DNA from 3 places in the Streptomyces sp. NPDC091682 genome. Region 3 is predicted to be linked to each of the others. Evidence: riboswitches for the same ligand, from Rfam matches in the RefSeq annotation. Region 3 holds a riboswitch; each other region holds the start of a gene.
What was found. Region 3 has a riboswitch for guanidine ahead of ACIQK6_RS34930 (multidrug efflux SMR transporter). Riboswitches for the same ligand answer to the same signal wherever they lie in the genome.
Positions count from the first base shown of each region.

Region 1: it holds a riboswitch for guanidine, as region 3 does, so the genes downstream of both, ACIQK6_RS05745 (Ohr family peroxiredoxin) here and ACIQK6_RS34930 (multidrug efflux SMR transporter) in region 3, are expected to answer to the same signal.
Region 2: it holds a riboswitch for guanidine, as region 3 does, so the genes downstream of both, ACIQK6_RS05150 (MBL fold metallo-hydrolase) here and ACIQK6_RS34930 (multidrug efflux SMR transporter) in region 3, are expected to answer to the same signal.

Region 1 covers NZ_JBIVTH010000002.1:296,126-301,932, forward strand. The annotation lists gene ACIQK6_RS05730 (VWA-like domain-containing protein) at 1-416, shown strand, start outside; gene ACIQK6_RS05735 (hypothetical protein) at 603-794, shown strand; gene ACIQK6_RS05740 (hypothetical protein) at 816-1,031, opposite strand; guanidine-III (ykkC-III) riboswitch at 1,155-1,217, shown strand; gene ACIQK6_RS05745 (Ohr family peroxiredoxin) at 1,292-1,771, shown strand; gene ACIQK6_RS05750 (hypothetical protein) at 1,758-2,207, shown strand; gene ACIQK6_RS05755 (peptidoglycan recognition family protein) at 2,227-3,021, opposite strand; gene ACIQK6_RS05760 (nuclear transport factor 2 family protein) at 3,104-3,595, opposite strand; gene ACIQK6_RS05765 (SDR family oxidoreductase) at 3,610-4,344, opposite strand; gene ACIQK6_RS05770 (UvrD-helicase domain-containing protein) at 4,455-5,807, opposite strand, start outside.
Region 2 covers NZ_JBIVTH010000002.1:163,763-169,569, forward strand. The annotation lists gene ACIQK6_RS05140 (methyltransferase domain-containing protein) at 1-723, opposite strand, end outside; gene ACIQK6_RS05145 (PP2C family protein-serine/threonine phosphatase) at 1,144-2,235, shown strand; gene ACIQK6_RS05150 (MBL fold metallo-hydrolase) at 2,335-3,213, opposite strand; guanidine-III (ykkC-III) riboswitch at 3,225-3,292, opposite strand; gene ACIQK6_RS05155 (AAA family ATPase) at 3,460-5,211, opposite strand; gene ACIQK6_RS05160 (cytochrome P450) at 5,788-5,807, opposite strand, start outside.
Region 3 covers NZ_JBIVTH010000022.1:4,098-9,904, reverse strand. The annotation lists gene rdgB (RdgB/HAM1 family non-canonical purine NTP pyrophosphatase) at 1-110, shown strand, start outside; tRNA gene ACIQK6_RS34955 (tRNA-Leu) at 200-283, opposite strand; gene ACIQK6_RS34950 (HNH endonuclease) at 327-1,337, opposite strand; gene bcp (thioredoxin-dependent thiol peroxidase) at 1,488-1,955, opposite strand; gene ACIQK6_RS34940 (DUF3618 domain-containing protein) at 2,063-2,383, shown strand; gene ACIQK6_RS34935 (co-chaperone GroES) at 2,427-2,768, shown strand; guanidine-III (ykkC-III) riboswitch at 2,823-2,893, shown strand; gene ACIQK6_RS34930 (multidrug efflux SMR transporter) at 2,925-3,245, shown strand; gene ACIQK6_RS34925 (transglycosylase domain-containing protein) at 3,259-5,700, opposite strand.

The sequences.
Region 1 (5,807 bases), on a different contig from region 3:
CCAGTCTGCGCAGGCCGCTGCCGCGGGTGGCCGTCGTCATCGACACCTCGGGATCGATGGGCCCAGGCGAGCTCGCGGCCGCTCTCGCCGAAGTCACCGGCGTCCTGCGGGAGGTGGGGGTCGGCGGCAACCGGGTCGCCGTCCTCGCGTGCGACGCCGACGTGCACGCCGTGACCCGGGTGCGCAGTGCCGGCGAGGTGACCCTGGCCGGCGGCGGGGGGACGGACATGCGGGTCGGCATCGGCGCGGCCCTGGCCCTGCCCGACCGGCCGAACGTCGTGGTCGTGCTGACCGACGGGTTCACGCCGTGGCCGGACGAGACGCCGTCCTGCCGGCTGATCGCCGCGCTGGTCGGGAGCGCCCCGCCCGCGCCCCCGCCCTGGGTGGAGACCGTACGCGTCGACCTGGCCACGTGACCCCGCCGGCCGACGGCCCTGTCTGCTGCGGGCAGTTCACCAAGTGACGGGCCTCCGGCGGCCTTTGTCGGCACGGCACCAACGCGACCCCGGACGGCACGCCTTGTCACCCTCTGTGTTTAGCATCCCGCGATTCGGTAACAAGATGTAGTGACAGGTAATCAACACTCGACGAAAGGCAGGACCATGAACCTCGTCAACGTGCTCATCCTCGTCGCGGTCCTCGCACTTGTCGGCCTTCTGATCGCGGCCCCCAGCGCCACCGTGCGGCGCAACCCGTTCCCGGGCCGGCGGCAGCGGGCCGACCGCCGCCTCTCGGGCGCTCCCCGGTCGACCCGGGTGCCCGGTCAGCGGGGCATCCAGCACCACGCGCCGTGAATCCGGCGCAGCGGCCGACCGTCAGACGGGCTCGGTGGCGAAGAGCTCCAGGTGGGCGCAGTGCGGGCAGCGGTACGCCTCGATGCGCCGCCGGGGCTTTCCCAGCCGTTTGGCACCGCCGAACAGGCCGCGTTCCAACGCCCCGGCGATCCAGCGCGCGTACCCCCGGGCGCCCTCCCCCGCGTCCTCGACGAAACCCGGCTCCAGGCCGACGCCACCGCAGTAGGTACATCTCATCGCGTCCACGGGCCGAGTGTAGGGAGCGGGGCCACGGCGCCGGCCGCCGGGCCGGCGCCGGGCCCCGTGAGGAACTTCACCGCGGGGGACGTCCCCGGACCGCGGCCGGCGTTGCTAGATTGTCGGGCGGCCGGTCCAAGGCCCCGGACGAGATGCGCCGTACCCGGTTACGCACGACGACGCGCGAGGTGCTGCACGAGCAGCGCCGTCCGCTGTCCGCACCCGGGCAGCGTACTCGTCGAGCAAGATGGGCGTACGCCATGACCGTGCCACTCACCCGCAGCCTGTACCGGACGACCGCGCACGCCGCGGGGGGACGTACCGGATCCGTCCGCACGGACGACGGACGCCTGGACGTCCGCCTCGCCCCGCCGCGCAAGAAGGTGCCCGGCACCACCAACCCCGAGCAGCTGTTCGCGGCCGGTTTCGCCGCCTGCTTCACCTCCGCGCTCGCAGAGGTCGCCGCCGAGTTCGGGGCGGACGCCGCCACCGCACGCGTGGCGTGCGAGGTCCAGCTCGGCACCACGGACACGCCCGCCGGCTACGGCCTCGCGGTGACGCTCACCGTCGGCGTGCCCGGGTGGCGGGCGGCGGACCTCCAGCCCTTGCTGCACCGGGCGGACGCGGTCTGCCCGTACTCGCAGGCCGTGCGCGGCAACGTACCGCTGACGCTCGTGGCCGTGGACGAGCTCGCCGGGGCCGTGGAGTCCGTCGAGTCCGGCGCCGATGACCGCGCCTGAGTCCGCGCGGGGCGAGCACCTCCCGGACGGCCCCGGCGTCGCCGTGCCCGAGCACGGCGCCTGGCTGCGGCGCGGCATCAGCCGCGACGGCGGACCCCTCGTCGAGGACCGCGAAGTGGTGTGGCTGCAGGCCGGGTCGTACTACGCCGACAGCCGGGGCTTCGCCGGTGAGACGTCCTTCGACGGCTCCCAGGTGCACTTCCACCACCTCACGGGCGAGCCCGGCGAAGACGCCGGCACCTTCCGGTGGGACGGTGCGGACCTCGTCGAGCGGGGCACCAACCCGGACGGCAGCACCTTTCTGGAGATCTGGACCGAGCTGCCCGCCGCCGACGGCGCGTGCGGCTCCTGGTCCGGCCCGGACCACCACGTGGTGCGCGTCGGCCGCCACGTGGTGCACGTCGATTCCCGTTCCGGTACGTACTGGCGGCTGTAGCCCGGGCCGCGGCGGACCGTCAGGGCAGGAGACCGGCCGGCAGGTATTCCGCGTACTCCGAGGCCGGCCGACCGGTGGCCTGGCGGACCAGGTCCTCGATGGGGTCGACCGCCTCCTCCGACAGGGGCGTGCCGAGGCGGGCGGCGACGTCCCTGCGCAGGGTCGGTAGTTTGGCGTAGAGGCGGTCGCCGGGGCAGGAAGTGGCGTTGAAGTCGCGGTGGCCGTAGATCTCCGACGCGGGCAGGCCGTACTGGTCGCAGATGTGGGCGCACAGGTCGGCCAGGGCCGCGTACTGTGCCGCCGGCTGGTCCTGCGAGGTGTACGTGCCCTCGTTCTCGATGCCGATCGACACGGTGTTCTGGCCGACGCAGTGCGCCGCCCGCACCTGGCGGTGGCCGGTGCGCAGCTCCGCCAGGCTGTTGTGGCGTCCCTCCAGCACGAAGGCCCCGCGGCTGATGGTGAAGTGCTGGCCCGTGTCGATCCAGCCCTGCGCGTCCATGTGGTACGTCTGGATCGCGCGGGCGAGGGCGACGGCGCGCTGCTTCGAGTAGTCCGTCACGTTCGCCGTCGCCGTGTGGTGGACGATGATCCGCTCCGGGCCGTTGGCGAGGACGACGACGGGTTCGGACGCCGCCCGCGCACCCCAGGCGGCGCAGCCGATGATGTCCGGGGTGGCGGCGGAGTACGCCCGCCCCGCCGCGGCGAGCGGCAGTGCCGCGGCGGCGGTCAGGGCGAAGGCTCCCGTGAGGACCGACCGGCGGGTGTACGGGGCCGCGGCGCGTGCCGACGGCTGGTGCAGTGCGGAGGAGGTCATGCGGCGCCATTGAAGGGGACCGTGCCGCCACCGGCCGCGCAGACACACCGCGCACCCCCCGGACGTACCACCATCGGTGGCCCTACCGGGAGTCCTCGGCGTACGACACCGCCCGGCCGAGGCCCGGCGGCGTGTCCTCCCCGGCGGTCCACCAGACGCCCAGTCGCTGGCGGACCAGGTACCAGCCCCCGTCGGGACCCCGGCGGAAGTCCCAGTCGTACGGACCGCCCATGGAGTAGGGCGAAGAGCTCTGCCCGCTCCCCGTCACGGCGACGAACCACATGTACCCGACGCCCGTCGCCCGGTCCTCGTCCACCTCGAAGTCCATGTTCAGGATGTGGTGCTGCATGCTCGGGAAGTGTGCCTCCGCCTCCTCCACCTTCGCCCGGACCGCCTCCCTGCCGCGGACCTCTCCCCACGGCTCGAACTCCAGCACCGCGTCCTCGGCCCAGCACTCGATCCACGCCCGCCAGTCCTTGCGGTCCAGCGCCCGCCAACCGCGGATCATGAGCCGCCGCAAGGCTTCCTTGTCCTCCAGGACCCGCAGTCGGCGCAGCAGGTCCTCGTACGTCACTTCGGTCCCCGCGGTCACTGGGCACTCGCAGCAGGGCGTACGACGATCTCGTTGACGTCGACCTCGGCCGGCTGGGCGACGGCGTAGGCGATGGCTCCGGCAATGGCGGACGCCGGCAGCGCCACGGCGCGATAGGCCTTCATGGCCTCGCGCGCGGCAGGGTCGGAGATGCCTTCGGCCAGCTCCGACTCGGTCACGCCCGGAGAGACCAGGGTGACCCGGACGGTGCCGTCCGACTCCTGGCGCAGCCCTTCGGACAGGGCGCGGACGGCGAACTTGGTGGCGCAGTAGACGGCCGCGGTGGGCGACACCTCGTACGCGCCGACGGAGGCGACGTTCACGAAGTGCCCGCCGCCCCCGGCGCGCATCACCGGCAGGGCGGCGGCGATCCCGTGCAACACGCCCTTGACGTTCACGTCGATCGTCCGGTCCCATTCATCGACCTTCAGAGCGTCCAGCGGCGAGAGCGGCATCACCCCGGCGTTGTTGACCATGACGTCCAACCGCCCGTACTGCTCCCGGGCGGCGGCCACGAAGGCCCGTACGTCGGCGGCGTCGGTGACGTCCAGCCGCTGGAAGGCCGCCGTACCACCTGCCTCGTTGATCTCCCGACTGAGCGCAGCGAGCCGATCGCTGCGCCGCGCGCCCAGGAGCAGCCGGTGGCCGTCGGCGGCGAGTCGCCGCGCCGTCGCCTCCCCGATCCCGCTGCTCGCTCCGGTGATGGCCACGACCTTGGCTTCGTTCCTCATACCCGTCCTGCTCCTCGTTCGAAGCGGATGACTCCGCCCGACCGAGTTTGGACAAGCCGCGGCCGGCCGACCAGGACGCACCGCACCCTGGCAGCGGGCCTCCCCACCCCCTAGCCTGCGGCCCCCTGCCGCTCCGTGCTGACGCTGCCGAGCCAGAGCAGGTCACGGGCCCGGGTCATCGCCACGAAGAGCTGGCTGCGGAGCAGTTCCTCGCGCTCCCGAGCCGTTTCCGGGGTCTGGGTACCGCCCGCGCCGGCCGGGGTCCCGTGTGCGAACACCGCGTCGTACCGGGGCAGGAGGACGTTCTTGAACTCCAGGCCCTTGGCCCTGCGGTAGGTGCCCAGCTTCACCGCGCCGACCGCGCGGCCGTCGTAGTGCTCCAACGGGCACACCGGGATGCCCGACCGGGTGAGCAGCCGCTGGTAGTGGCGAAGAGCGCGCATGGAGGGGCACAGCAGGGCGGTGTCGGCCAGCGCGCCGTCGGGCAGGGAACGCAGGGCGTCCAGGAGTTCCCCGTCGTGGGCTTCCGCCGTGGGCCGGGTGACGCGTACGACGTCCCCGTCGTGGTAGGTGAGGTCGACGTCGCGGCGGCCCGGGGTGTGCGTGCCGTCGAGGTCCTCGAAGGCGTCGTCGGCCACGACGGTGAGGGCCGCTTCCAGGATCTGCTTGCTGTTGCGGTAGTTGGTGCGCAGCACCTGCCCGCGGTCGCCGCGGATGTCGATGCCCGCGTCGGTGAGCCGGAAGCCCCCCGGGTACACGGTCTGCTGGCCGTCGCCGACGAGCAGCAGACCGTTCGGCACGTCACCGACGAGCGCGTGCAGCAGGCGCACGCCGACGAGCGTGAGGTCCTGGACCTCGTCCACGATGACGGCCGCGTACGGGGGCCGCTCGCGCCGGCGGACCGCTTCGGCCAGGGCCAGCGAGAGGACGTCGTTGAAGTCGTGCACGCCGCGCTCGCCGCGCAGTGCTTCGTACGCCTCGTACAGCTCCCACACCGCCTGCCGGTGCGCACGGTGCAGGCGTGCCTTCCGCCGCCGCCTCGGGACGGTCACGTACTCGTCGAAGCCGGTGAGGCCCCGCCCCTTGATGACGTGGTCGATCTCTTCGTGCCAGTAGGCGGGGGCGGGGTCGAGCTCGGCCAGGCTGCTCCCGCGGCCGACGTTCTTCCAGGCGAGGCTGAAGGCGGTCTCGGCCTTGTCCCCGTGCAGCCGTACCGGTACGCCCCGCTCCTGCAAGAACTCCTGCGCCCAGGAGTGGAGGCTGCGGAAGTCCACCCGGTCGGCGACGGCCGGGGCCATGGCCTTGAGGAAGGTGCTCTGCACCCGGGGCAGGTTGTTGGCGAAGGTGACGTACAGGATGCGGCCGGTCGTCCGCCGGGCCAGGTGGGCGGCACGGTGCAGTGCGACGACCGTCTTGCCGGTGCCGGCCGGTCCGCTGATGCGGGCCGGGCCGGCCCAGTTGCG
Region 2 (5,807 bases), on a different contig from region 3:
CTCCGCCACCAAGTCCGTCACGTCCTCCTCGTGCACGAGTTCAAACCCGGCCGCCTCGGCCGCGGTGAGGTATTCCCCTCTCAGTCCCAGTCGCGTTCTGTAGTAGCCGTCGATGAACTCGCGCCATGTGGAACGGCCCACGAAGTGTTCCTGGATCCCGAACCATCCTCCGGGCTCCAGCGCCTTGGCCACGACCTCGAAGAGTCGGGTCCGATCGGTGTAGCCGCTGCTCTCGTTGGCGTAGACGGCGTCGTACGCGCAGGTCTCGTCGAGGTCGTGCACATCCGCCAGTACGGGCTTCACCCGCTCCCCGACCCCGGCGTGCCGTGCGAAGTGCCGGACGATCGGGATGTGTTCCGCTACGACGGTGAGGCCGGTGACCGATGCTCCGTGCTCCTGCGCCCAGTACAGCGACGTCCCGCCCAGGCCGCAGCCGATGTCCAGCAGGCGCCGCGGAGACTCCTCGTACGCGCCCCACGACCGGGCCGCATGCTGCACGATCCGCTCCTGCGCATCGAACAGGCGCTGCTTCAACACGCTCTGGGGGACGGTGCTGTCCGGCGGACCGTCCGGGTAGAGGCCCACGTGGAAGTGGACGCGGGGACCCGGACCGTACTTGTGCAGGATCTCTTGCGTCTTGTGACTGTAGTAGAACCGTATGGGATCGTCCGCGGCCGTGCCCTGTTCGCGACCCAAGGACGATAAGAGGGGGGTGACGTGCATGGGGTGTCCGCCCTTTCGTGGGGTAGGGCTGCCTCCGGGACACGCTGTCACCGCACTCACCGCGTCCCGTCCGGCACACTGTTGAAGCACGGATCATCGTGGCACTTCGGATCCGCCACGTCAGCCGACTGGAGTAACACGGGGCAGCATCCGGGTCCCGCCGCGTGCGGGCTGACCGGCCACGGTCGTCCGATCGGCCCGAGGACGGCCGGACGACCGAACGACCGTGCCCCACGTCGTCGCGGACCGACCGGTCAGCCGGTCCGGCCGAGGCCCCCTCGGCGTAGACCTCCCGCGGCTGTCGGTGCCTCGACACACCGAGAGTGCACACCCTTGCGGACAGATACTGTCCGCAACTGGGGGACCGCGACCTCGACCGTCAGAGCGCTATGACCCGATTACGTAGATATCCTGTGAAGTGTGATCGAGTCTGGACGGCCGCGGCTACGCAGGCGCCCCGGCCCGGGACGACTTGTGCGGCTGTCGCCGGTCATCCTGACCGTCGTCATCGCCAGCCTGGCGTACAACACTCCGCCGGAAATGGCCTTCAGCCGTCTCCTGCCCGCGGCGCCGGCACTCGCCGCCGCCATGTGGCCGGTATTGCCGACCGTCCTGCTCGGGACGGTCTGTCTCATCCTGATGATCGGCCTCAGCTTCGTCTTCCCGGACCTGGGGACGTGGTGGACGGCCGCGGGGATCATCGCGGTCACCGTCGCCGCCGCGTACGGGAGCCATGTCCGGCTCCAGCGGGAGCGCACCCTCTTCCAGGTACGGCTCGTCGCCGACGCGGCACAGCAAGTGGTGCTCAGCCCCCTGCCGCGCCGCTTCGGCGGCATCGAGATCGAGTCGCTGTACCTCGCGGCGGCGGCCGAGGCACGCATCGGCGGGGACTTCTACGAGGTGGTCGACACTCCGTTCGGGGTCAGGCTGCTCATCGGTGACGTCCGGGGCAAGGGCCTGCCGGCGGTGGGAGCGGCCGCGGCGATCGTGAACGCCTTCCGGGAGGCCGCGTACGGCGAGATCGACATGGTCAACGTCGCACGCCGCATGGACGCCAGCAGCACCCGTTACAACGGCGCGTTTCCGCCCGAGGGGCCGTTGGAGCGCTTCGCCACCGCCCTCCTCGTCCAGATCCCGCACGGGGGTAGACGCATCGACATCCTCAACTGCGGACACCCCCCGCCGCTGCTCCTGAACCAGGGGAAGGTCCTCACCCTCGAGTCCACCACCCCCTCCCCCTTGCTCAGCCTCGCGGAGCTGATCGGCGACCACTACAGCGTCGACACCTTCGACTTCGCCCCCGATGACCTGCTGCTCCTCTATACCGACGGGATCGCCGAGGCCCGCGCCCGCGACGGCGAGTTCTTCCCGCTGGCGGCCTGGATGCGCAGGCAGCCCCCGACACCACCCGACGAACTGCTCACGGCCCTTCACCGCGATCTCCTCCGCCACAGCAAGGGCCGCCTCGACGATGACATCGCCGCCCTCGCCGTGCGCCTGTGCGAGCCTTGAGCCCGTCGCCAGCCGTAATCGTGCGGCCACTCTTCGTGTGCGCCTCGGCCAGCGGCGCTTCGCCCGCTTCCCGGATTGGCAGTGCCTCTGGAGCGCGGCTCAGTCGTCCGGGCAGATGACGAAGAGGGGGAAGGCGAGTCGGCGGGGCCGGTCGCCCATCTCGTTGAGTGCGGCGCGGATCTCGTGCAGATGGCCGGTCGTCATCTGCAGTGGCGGTTCGTGGGGCTGGTAGGTGGTGCGGACCGGGTACTCCACGCCCGGTTCGGTGGTCATCTCGATGTGGCAGCCCATGAGGTGGGTGACCGTTCTGCGTTCGCAGAACTCGATCAGGCGGTCGATGGTCCGCGCGAAGGCGTGCCAGTCCTGGACGTAGAGGCGGCCCGGATAGACCGTGTCGCCGGTGAGCAGGAACCCGGTCCACGCGTCGTAGAACGTGACGGCCGCCTCGTGGTGCCCGGGGGTGGCCAGGCACTCGAGGCTGCGGCCACCCAGATCGACCCTTGTCACGGCCGTGGGGTTCTCGTCGAATCCGAAATACTGCCAGGCCGTGGAGAGTTCCGCTGCGACCACCGTGGTGTGGGGACGGTCGGCGAACTGGCCGTCGCCCGCGACGTGGTCGCCGTGGGCGTGCGTGTGCAACACCAACAGGTGGTACTCCTGGCGGGGGTGGCGGGCGAGCCAACCGTCGACGAGCCGGTCCACCACCGCGCGCAAGGGGAAGAACTCAGGTGACGCGGTGGCTCCCGTATCGATCAGCACCGCCCGGTCGTTGCCGAACAACAGGAACAGGAACGGCGCTTCGTAGTGGATCGCCATGTTCTGCCGCAGGATGACCGTGTGCTCGTCGTACTCATGGACCTGGATGTCCGGGTCGGTGTTGTGCTTGGACGAGGGCGAGCCGTGGATCCAGCGGACGTCCAACTCGCGGGGCCGAGAAACCGGACGGTCGAAGTCGATGAAGGATGGGGCTGCGGCCATGACGCCTCCTGAGTGCGTCGTCTTAGCAGGCCGGGTACGGCGCACATCTCGTCCGGGGCGGGCACCTACGAGCCTCCGGCACGACGCTACCACGAGATCGATCGACGGCTCCGCTACCCGGCGTCCGCGCGGCGGCACCGCTCTCGCTCGCTGGACGAAGCGCACCCCGATGGCGAACTCACGGACCTGCGACAGTGACACGTCGCAGGCCAGGACTCGGCTCGCGCGCTCCGGCGGGCTTGCGGGTCAGTCCTCCGGAGCCGCAGCGGGCCGGGGGGCGATGCTTCCCGTGAGCTCCTGGTACGCGTCCATCACATCCCCCAGGTGCAGCGTGGTGACCTCGTCCGGCGACGGAACTCCGGAGTGGCCGATCCGGTCGAAGACGCGCAGGTCCCTCGCCGCGGCGGCCTTCCGCACGAGTTCGCGTGCGAAGCGGCCGTTGCCGAGGCGGTCGATCAGGTCTCGGGTGACGGCCAGGTCGCATGACACGCGCAGCGCGTTCGCGGCCTCCTCGGTGAGTGAATCGCCCTGGGCTTCGAGGAACGACTCCGCGATCAGCACCAGGTCGTCGGCCGCGTAGGCAGGGAAGTCCACCCGGGTGTTGAAGCGGGAAGCGAGGCCCGGATTGGTGGACAGGAGCTCTGCGATCTCGTCCGGGTACCCGGCCAGAACCACGACCAGGCGGTGCCTGTCGTCCTCGGCACGCTTGAGCAGTACCTGTAGGGCCTCCTTCCCGAAGGCGTCACCGCCCGAGTAGCCGGTGTTGGACAGCGCGTACGCCTCGTCGATGAAGAGCACTCCGTCGAGCGCCCGGTCGATGGCCTGGGACGTCTTGATCGCCGTCTCGCCCAGGTGCTGTCCCACGAGGTCCACGCGCTGCACCTCGACGACGTGGCCCCGCTCCAGCAGGCCGAGTCCGGCGAAGACGCTGCCGACGATGCGGGCGACGGTGGTCTTGCCCGTGCCGGGCGGTCCGGCGAACACCAGGTGTTGCGGAGCAGGCGCCGCGGTCAGGCCCTGGCTCCTGCGCACTGCCGCCATTCGCAGCTGGGCCGACAGGCTCCGCACCTGGCGCTTCACCGGGGCCAGGCCGACCATTCCGTCCAACTCGGCCATCGCCTCGTCCAGCAACCTCGAACGCTCCTCGTCGCTCAAGGTGCCGCCGGAGGAGTTCCCGCGCTGTTCCCGCACGGTCGGGGCGGCCTGGGCCGGTACGGGTGCAGGTACGGGTGCGGGTGCGGTCGGCGGGGTCAACGCCTGGGCACGCTGGGCCACGTCGCCCAGGCCGGGGCTGTATCGGAACGCAGTCTGGAAGTGCTTCAGCGCTTCCTCGGCACGGTCGAGCTCCTCGTAGGCACGGCCACGCAGATAGGCGACTTCGCCGAGGAAGCCGGCGTTGTCGCCGAGCGCTTGCGGGAGCGGTCTCAGGACGTTGAGCGCCTCGTGGGAAACGCCCTGGGCGATGAGGCCGGCCGCGACGTAGAGCTGTGACTCGTCCCTCAGGAAGGAGTTCCGAATCCCTTCGGCGAAGGTGAGCAGAAGTGGCCAGTCCCTCTTCAGGAAGGCGTACCGTGCGCAAACGAACCGGGTCTCGTCGCAGTCGAGCACGGCATGGGAAAGCATGTTCCACGCCTGCTCGAGCAGGCCGTCGTCCAGGAGTTTCGCCGCCCGCGCGAGCCACAGGTCACGGTCCGTCTCCAGGCGGAAGTTCACGTAGCCCCCGATCTGGAACCGGGAGGACAAGGGGGTCTGGAGCTTCCTCCGCAGGGCACCGAAGTCCTGGGCCTGACCGTACATGGCCTCGACCGCCCGGTCCTGGAGCTGCCCGACGGCATGGAACCCTAGCCAGGCATCGGCCGCGAGCGGATTGTGCTCGAGGGCCGAGCGGAAGGACTCGGCAGCGGCGGCCGGATTGCCCGACCTCAGCTGCGCGACGCCTTGGAGCCATGCCTGTTCGCACTTCTTGATCGAACGCCATGATACTGACGGCCCCTGCACCGAGATCTCCCCTGCTGTCGTCCGGCAATCCAAGATCTACTTCCCGCGGAATGCGTGAGCTGATCCCCCGCCAAGTAATACCTGAGAGCTGCCGTTCGACAAGGAACGAGCCCTGCGCGTCCACGTCTACGGACGGATCGACGGGCGCCCGCGCGCAGGCCTCGTCCCGTGACGTCGAGGTCGGCGTTCTCGGCGGTCGGCCGGGGTCCGTCTTCCGTCCCTCGTAGGATCGTTGGCGCTCGCCGGCCCTCGCCTCACGCCCTGTGCAAGAACACCGCCGCTTTCCACCACTACCTCGCGGACGGTCGGGGCACGGTGACGGCGATCCGAACCTTGGAGACGGCCCCTGTCCAGCGGACCCTCGAAGCGGTGGCACCGATCGCGTCCGGGCCGCCGTCATACCGCCACGGGTGACAGCGCCGAGCGCACCGGAAGTGCCGGGGCCGGAAGTGCCGGAGCGCTGAGGCGGTGGAGAGCTGCGCGTCCGCTCGGAACGGTCGTGGGCGCGGCATGCGTTTTCGCGTGCCGCGCCCACAACCGTATCGGGGTCCGGAGGCGCGGGGCCTCACCGGACTCTCACGCGAGCGGCCGCGCGG
Region 3 (5,807 bases):
GCGACACCCGCACGTGCGCGGAACTGACCCCGGCGGAGAAGAACGCCATCTCCCACCGCGGCCAGGCCTTCCGCGCCCTGGTCCCCTTCGTCCGCGCCCTCCTGGGCTGAGTCCTGTCGATCCGGCGGGACGCCACTGGATCGCGAACGCTCGAAGGCCCCGTACGCGACAACTGCGTACGGGGCCTTCGGCATGGATGTGCGGTTGGGGGGACTCGAACCCCCACGGGTTTTACCCCACTTGGACCTAAACCAAGCGTGACTGCCAATTCCACCACAACCGCGACATGTTGCCCAATTCGGACATCTCGTCCGTTCGGGCTGCGCTCAGTCTACGGGGATGACCGTGGCCTTGGCACGACGGTTACGGCACCACGTGTCGGTCAGGGAGTGGCAGTTCGGGCACAGGTATCGGAGGTTCTCGCGATGGTTGTCGCGCCAGTCCCCATTGATGTGATCGATCTGGAGGGTGATCGGCTGTCCGCGCCACTCTCCGGTGTTGCCGCACTCTTCGCAAGCGTAGGGCACGCCGATCCCTTGCAGGGCTCGGTGCAGGCGGGGGCGGCGAACGCGTGATGCACCCTCGGGGAGCATGGTCAGGGTGGTGTCGGCGGTGCCGCTCCGCAAGTGTGTCGCCTGTGTGGTTGCCCAGGTGCGCCTCTTGAAGTGGCTGACTTCGAGTTCGAGCCGGGTCACCAGCCGCCGAACGCGTCGATGGTTCACGTCGTTGACCTGCAGGCCGAGAGCGCGCATCAGGTCCGCGTAGCTCAAGGCTCCCGGAACCGCTGCGCGCAGAGCGTCCTCGGAGATCATGACTCGCGTGTTCCGGAAATGGGTGGTGTCGATGTCGTGCGCCTTCAGCATCCTTCCCAAGGCGGCGCGGGAGCGACTGTCGTCCGGCACGCCCAGGGCGCGAGCCGTGCCGCGGACGCTGTCGGCGGAGGCCGCGGCTACCGCAAGCTCCTCCGTGGTGAACGGTAGCTCGACGCCGGCCCGTTGCATGCCGCGAAAATGGCTGATGTCGATGCCGGCGGCGGCTATGCGGCGGACGATGTGCGACAGAGTCCCCGTGGCGGGGGGCGCGCCGAGCTTGACCGCAACCTCACGCAGGGTGGTGGACGTCGCAGCCGCGGCGGCGATGGCCTCGTCGGGGTACTTGCGCCACGGACTTCGCTTCGCGAAATGGCTGGTGTCGATTCCGTAGGTGGTGACGCGCTCCTGCAGCATGCGGCGTCGCCCTCCGCTCTCCTTGAAGCCCAGGCGCCGCATCAGGTCGGCCCAGCCTCTCGACGCGGCCACTGCGGAGGCCAGGGTGTCGCGGTCGTGCGGGTCTCTCATGACGTGGGCCCTCCGTAGAGTTCGGCCGCGCGTGCGGCCCTCGTACGGAGCAACGGCACCGGAAGGCGGACGGTTACGGGTCGATTCGTCCGATAAACGGAACGGCCCGCACCGGGTTGGTGCGGGCCGGTTCGGGAGCCGGGGCGGGGGTCAGAGGCCCAGGTCCTTGATGATCTTGGCTACGTGGCCCGTGGCCTTGACGTTGTAGAAGGCGTGTTCGACCTTGCCCTCCTCGTCGACCACCACCGTGGAGCGGATGACCCCGGTGACCGTCTTGCCGTACAGCTTCTTCTCGCCGTACGCGCCGTACGCCGTCAGCGTCTCCTTGTCCGGGTCGCTGACCAGGGTGACCTTCAGGTCCTCCTTCTCGCGGAACTTCGCCAGCTTCTCCGGCTTGTCCGGAGACACACCGATGACGTCGTAGCCGTGTCCCGTCAGGAAGGACAGGTTGCCCGTGAAATCGCAGGCTTGCTTGGTGCAGCCCGGGGTCAGCGCGGACGGGTAGAAGTAGACGATCACCTTGCGGCCCTTGTGGTCGGCGAGCGAGACCTCGTTGCCGTCCGCATCGGGCAGGGTGAAGGCGGGGGCGGTGTCGCCCGGCTGGAGTCGCTCGCTCATCGTGACACTCTCCTCGGGAGGGGATCGGTATGCCATGAGACTAAGCTGACAGACTGTTCATGGCGGACTACGCCCCACACGACCACGAGGACGACGGAGGCAGCGCGGTGCCGGAAGCCAGGACCCCCGCACAGATCGAGGCGGACATCGTCCGCCGCCGTGAGCAGCTCGCCGAGACGCTCGACGAGATCGGTGTGCGCATGCACCCGAAGACGATCATCGGGGACGCGAAGGCACGGGTCGCCTCGTCCGTCGACGAGACCGCCGGGCGGGCCTTCGCCGCGGTGAACCGGTTCGTGACGGATGTGCGGGACGGTCTGCGCCACGACGACGGGGCTCCGCGCGTCGACCGGATCGTGCCCGTCGCGCTGGTCGCGGTGAGCCTGGTCGGGCTGTTCGTGGTGTCGGCGCGCCGCAAGCGCGGATGACCCTGAGGGGTACGGGACGGGCGCGGGCAGGTAGGTTCGGGGCGTGAGCGAGAACACCACCCACGACAAGCTGCCCATCCGCATGCTGCACGACCGCGTGCTCGTGAAGTCCGATCTGCCGGAGGGCGAGCGGCGCTCGGGCGGCGGCATCCTGATTCCTGCGACGGCCGCGGTGGGCAAGCGGCTGGCCTGGGCCGAGGTGGTCGCGGTCGGGCAGAACGTCCGGACGGTCGAGCCCGGTGACCGGGTGCTGTACGACCCCGAGGACCGTGCCGAGGTCGAGGTGCGCGGTGCGACGTACGTGCTGATGCGCGAGCGGGACCTGCACGCCGTGGCCGCGGAGCGACTGGAGGGGTCGGAGGACTCCACCGGGCTGTACCTCTGAGTCGCTGAGCAAGGGCTGGTGGCCCGGGTCACCAGCCCTTTTCGCGGCCTTTTCGCGGCTTTTTGCTACGGTGGGGGAGAACCCCGACGAGACGCGCCGTACCGGGTACGACAAGACGACGCACCCCGTACCGCTCGTCGTCTCGGAGGTGCCGTCATGGCATGGGTTCTTCTTCTCGTCGCCGGTCTGCTCGAAGTCGGCTGGTCGATCGGCATGAAGTTCACCGAAGGTTTCACCCGGCTGTGGCCCAGTGTGTTCACGGGTGCCGGGATCGTCGCGAGCATGGTGTTGCTGTCGTACGCCGCGAAGACCCTGCCCATCGGTACGGCCTACGGGGTGTGGGTGGGCATCGGTGCCGCCGGCGCGGCCGTGCTCGGTATGGCGGTGTTGGGTGAGCCCGTCACCGCCGCCCGGATCTTCTTCATCTGTCTGTTGCTGGTCGCCGTGGTGGGGCTGAAGGCGACCTCCGGTCACTGACCGGGTGCTGCGGTCATTCCAGGAACGCCGACGGCGGGCGCAGGCCTTCTGCGGGGCCTCCGTCGCTGCCCTGCGCACTGCCCTGGGTGTTGCCCTGGGTGCCCTGGGTGGTGCCGCCCTGGTCGCCGCCCTGGGTGGTGCCGCCGTTGTCTTGGCCGCCGTTGTCCTGGCCTCCGTTCACCGGGCCGCCGTTGTCCTGGCCGCCCTGGTTCTGGCCGCCGTTGTTCTGCCCGCCCTGGTTGCGGCCGCCCGTCGGGTTCGACGGCGAGGGTCGGGCCGGGCGTTCGGGGGTGCTGGGCGAGGGTTCGCCGGGGGTCTCCTGCGGCGGGTTGGATTCCGGGCTGGGCGGCGGTGGGGGCGGTGCGGCGCCGGGCTGGAGTTCCAGGTCGAAGTCGACGGGGTCGGTGCCTTCCAGGGCGGTCTTGGTGTACGCGGCCCAGATCCGGGCGGGGTATCCGCCGCCGCCGATGCGGGCCTCGCCGAGGGCGCCGTAGAGGGATTCCAGGGTTCCGGTGTCCGGGTCCTGGCCCATCATCGAGATCACGGTGACCAGGTCCGGGGTGTAGGCCGCGAACCAGGCCGAGCGGTCGAGTTCGCCGGTGCCGGTCTTGCCCGCGGCCGGGTGGCCGGCGGCGAGGGCGGCCGTGCCGGTGCCGTTGTCCACGACGCTGACCAGCATGGACGTGGTGGTGTCGGCGGCTTCGCGGCTGATGGCCTGGGTGGGGGTGCGCTGGGGGAGGCCGATGGTTTCGCCGCCCTTGGTGATCTTCTCGAGGAAGGTGTAGGGGGTGCGTCGGCCGTGGTCGGCGAGGGTGGCGTAGGCCTGGGTCATGTCCAGGACGCTGGCCTGCAGGGTGCCGAGGGCCATGGCCGGGCCGGGTACGAAGTTGGGGGTGTTCTCGGGGATGCCGAGGTCGATGGCGGTCTTCTTGACCTTGGCGGTGCCGACGTCGACCGCCATCTGTGCGTACACGGCGTTGACGGAGAGGTCGGTGGCGGTGTTGACGGTGATGTTGCCGTAGGAGACCTGGCCCTCGTTCTCGGGGGCGAAGCGGATGCGGCCGCCGACGACCGGGCGTTTGTTGTCGCCGTTGTAGATCGTGTTCGGGGTGATCCGGCGGCCGTCCTGGGTGCGGGAGTCGTTCTCGACGGCGGCGGCGAAGACGAAGGGCTTGAAGGTGGAGGCGACCTGGTAGTCGTGGCGGGTCGCGTTGTTCACGTACTGCTTGGTGTAGTCGATGCCGCCGTACATGGCGAGGACCTTGCCGGTGGCCGGGTCGATGGAGACCCCGCCGGCCCGGACGAGCCGGTCGGCCTTCCGTTTCTCGGGTTCGAGCTTGCTGACCATCTGGTCGTCGACGGCGCCGACGAGGGCGGCCTGGCGGCGTTTGTCGAGGGTGGTGGTGATGCGGTAGCCGCCTTCGGCGAGGGTCTTGTCGTCGAGGATCTCGTTGTCGACGATGTAGTCCTTGATCGCTTCGACGAGGTAGCCGCGCTGGCCGGAGAGACCGGCGGCCGCGCGGACCTTGCCCGGTTCGGGGAACTGCGTCTTCGCGCGTTCGGCGGGGGTCAGCCAGCCCTTCTTGACCATGCCGTCGAGTACGTAGTTCCAGCGGGCGAGGGCGCGGGGGCGGCTCTGGGGGTGGGAGACGACGTCGAAGGCGCTGGGGGAGTTGAGGAGGGTGGCGAGGTAGGCGCCCTCGGCGGTGGTGAGTTTGCCGACGTCCTTGCCGTAGTAGGCCTGGGCGGCGGCCTGGATGCCGTAGGCGTTGCGGCCGAAGTAGCTGGTGTTGAGGTAGCCCTCGAGGATGTAGTTCTTCGACTTCTCGCGGCCGAGTTTGATCGCGATGAAGAACTCTTTGACCTTGCGTTTGATCGTCTGTTCCTGGCCCAAGTAGTAGTTCTTGACGTACTGCTGGGTGATGGTCGAACCGGACTGGGTGCCCTTGCCGGTCGCCGTGTTCCAGGCGGCGCGGAGCATCGCCTTGGGGTCGACCGCCCGTTCGGAGTAGAAGTCCCGGTCCTCGGCGGCCAGTACGGCCTCCTGCACGGTCCGGGGGATCTGTGACAGCGGCACGTTGACGCGGTTGACCTCGCCGTCGCGGGCGATCTGGGAGCCGTCGGAGTAGAGGTAGACGTTGGACTGCGCGGTGGCGGCGGCGTTGGCCGGCGGGATGTCGACCAGCAGGTAGCCGGCCACGAGGGCGCCGCCGATCAGCAGGGCGATGAGCAGGACGGCGCCGAGGACCATGCGCCAGGTGGGTAGGAAGCGGCGCCAGCCGGTCCGTCGGCGCCGGGCCTTCTTCCCCGCTCCGCCCTGATGCGGCCGTTGTTGCGCCTGCTGTTCCTGTGGTGACTGGTGTGGCACCGGCGGTTCTGCCCGTGGCTGCGGTACGTCGGGCGGGGTGTCGGGGTCGCGAGGGGTCCAGCCAGGGGGTGGTGACTGGTCGCTCATCTCCAGGACTCCTCGACGCCGTTCAAAACATCCACTTCTATACCTCATGCTGTCTACCCGATGGCCACTGATTCCGCCCCGGACGGGCATAAATCGGTCGCGTGGCT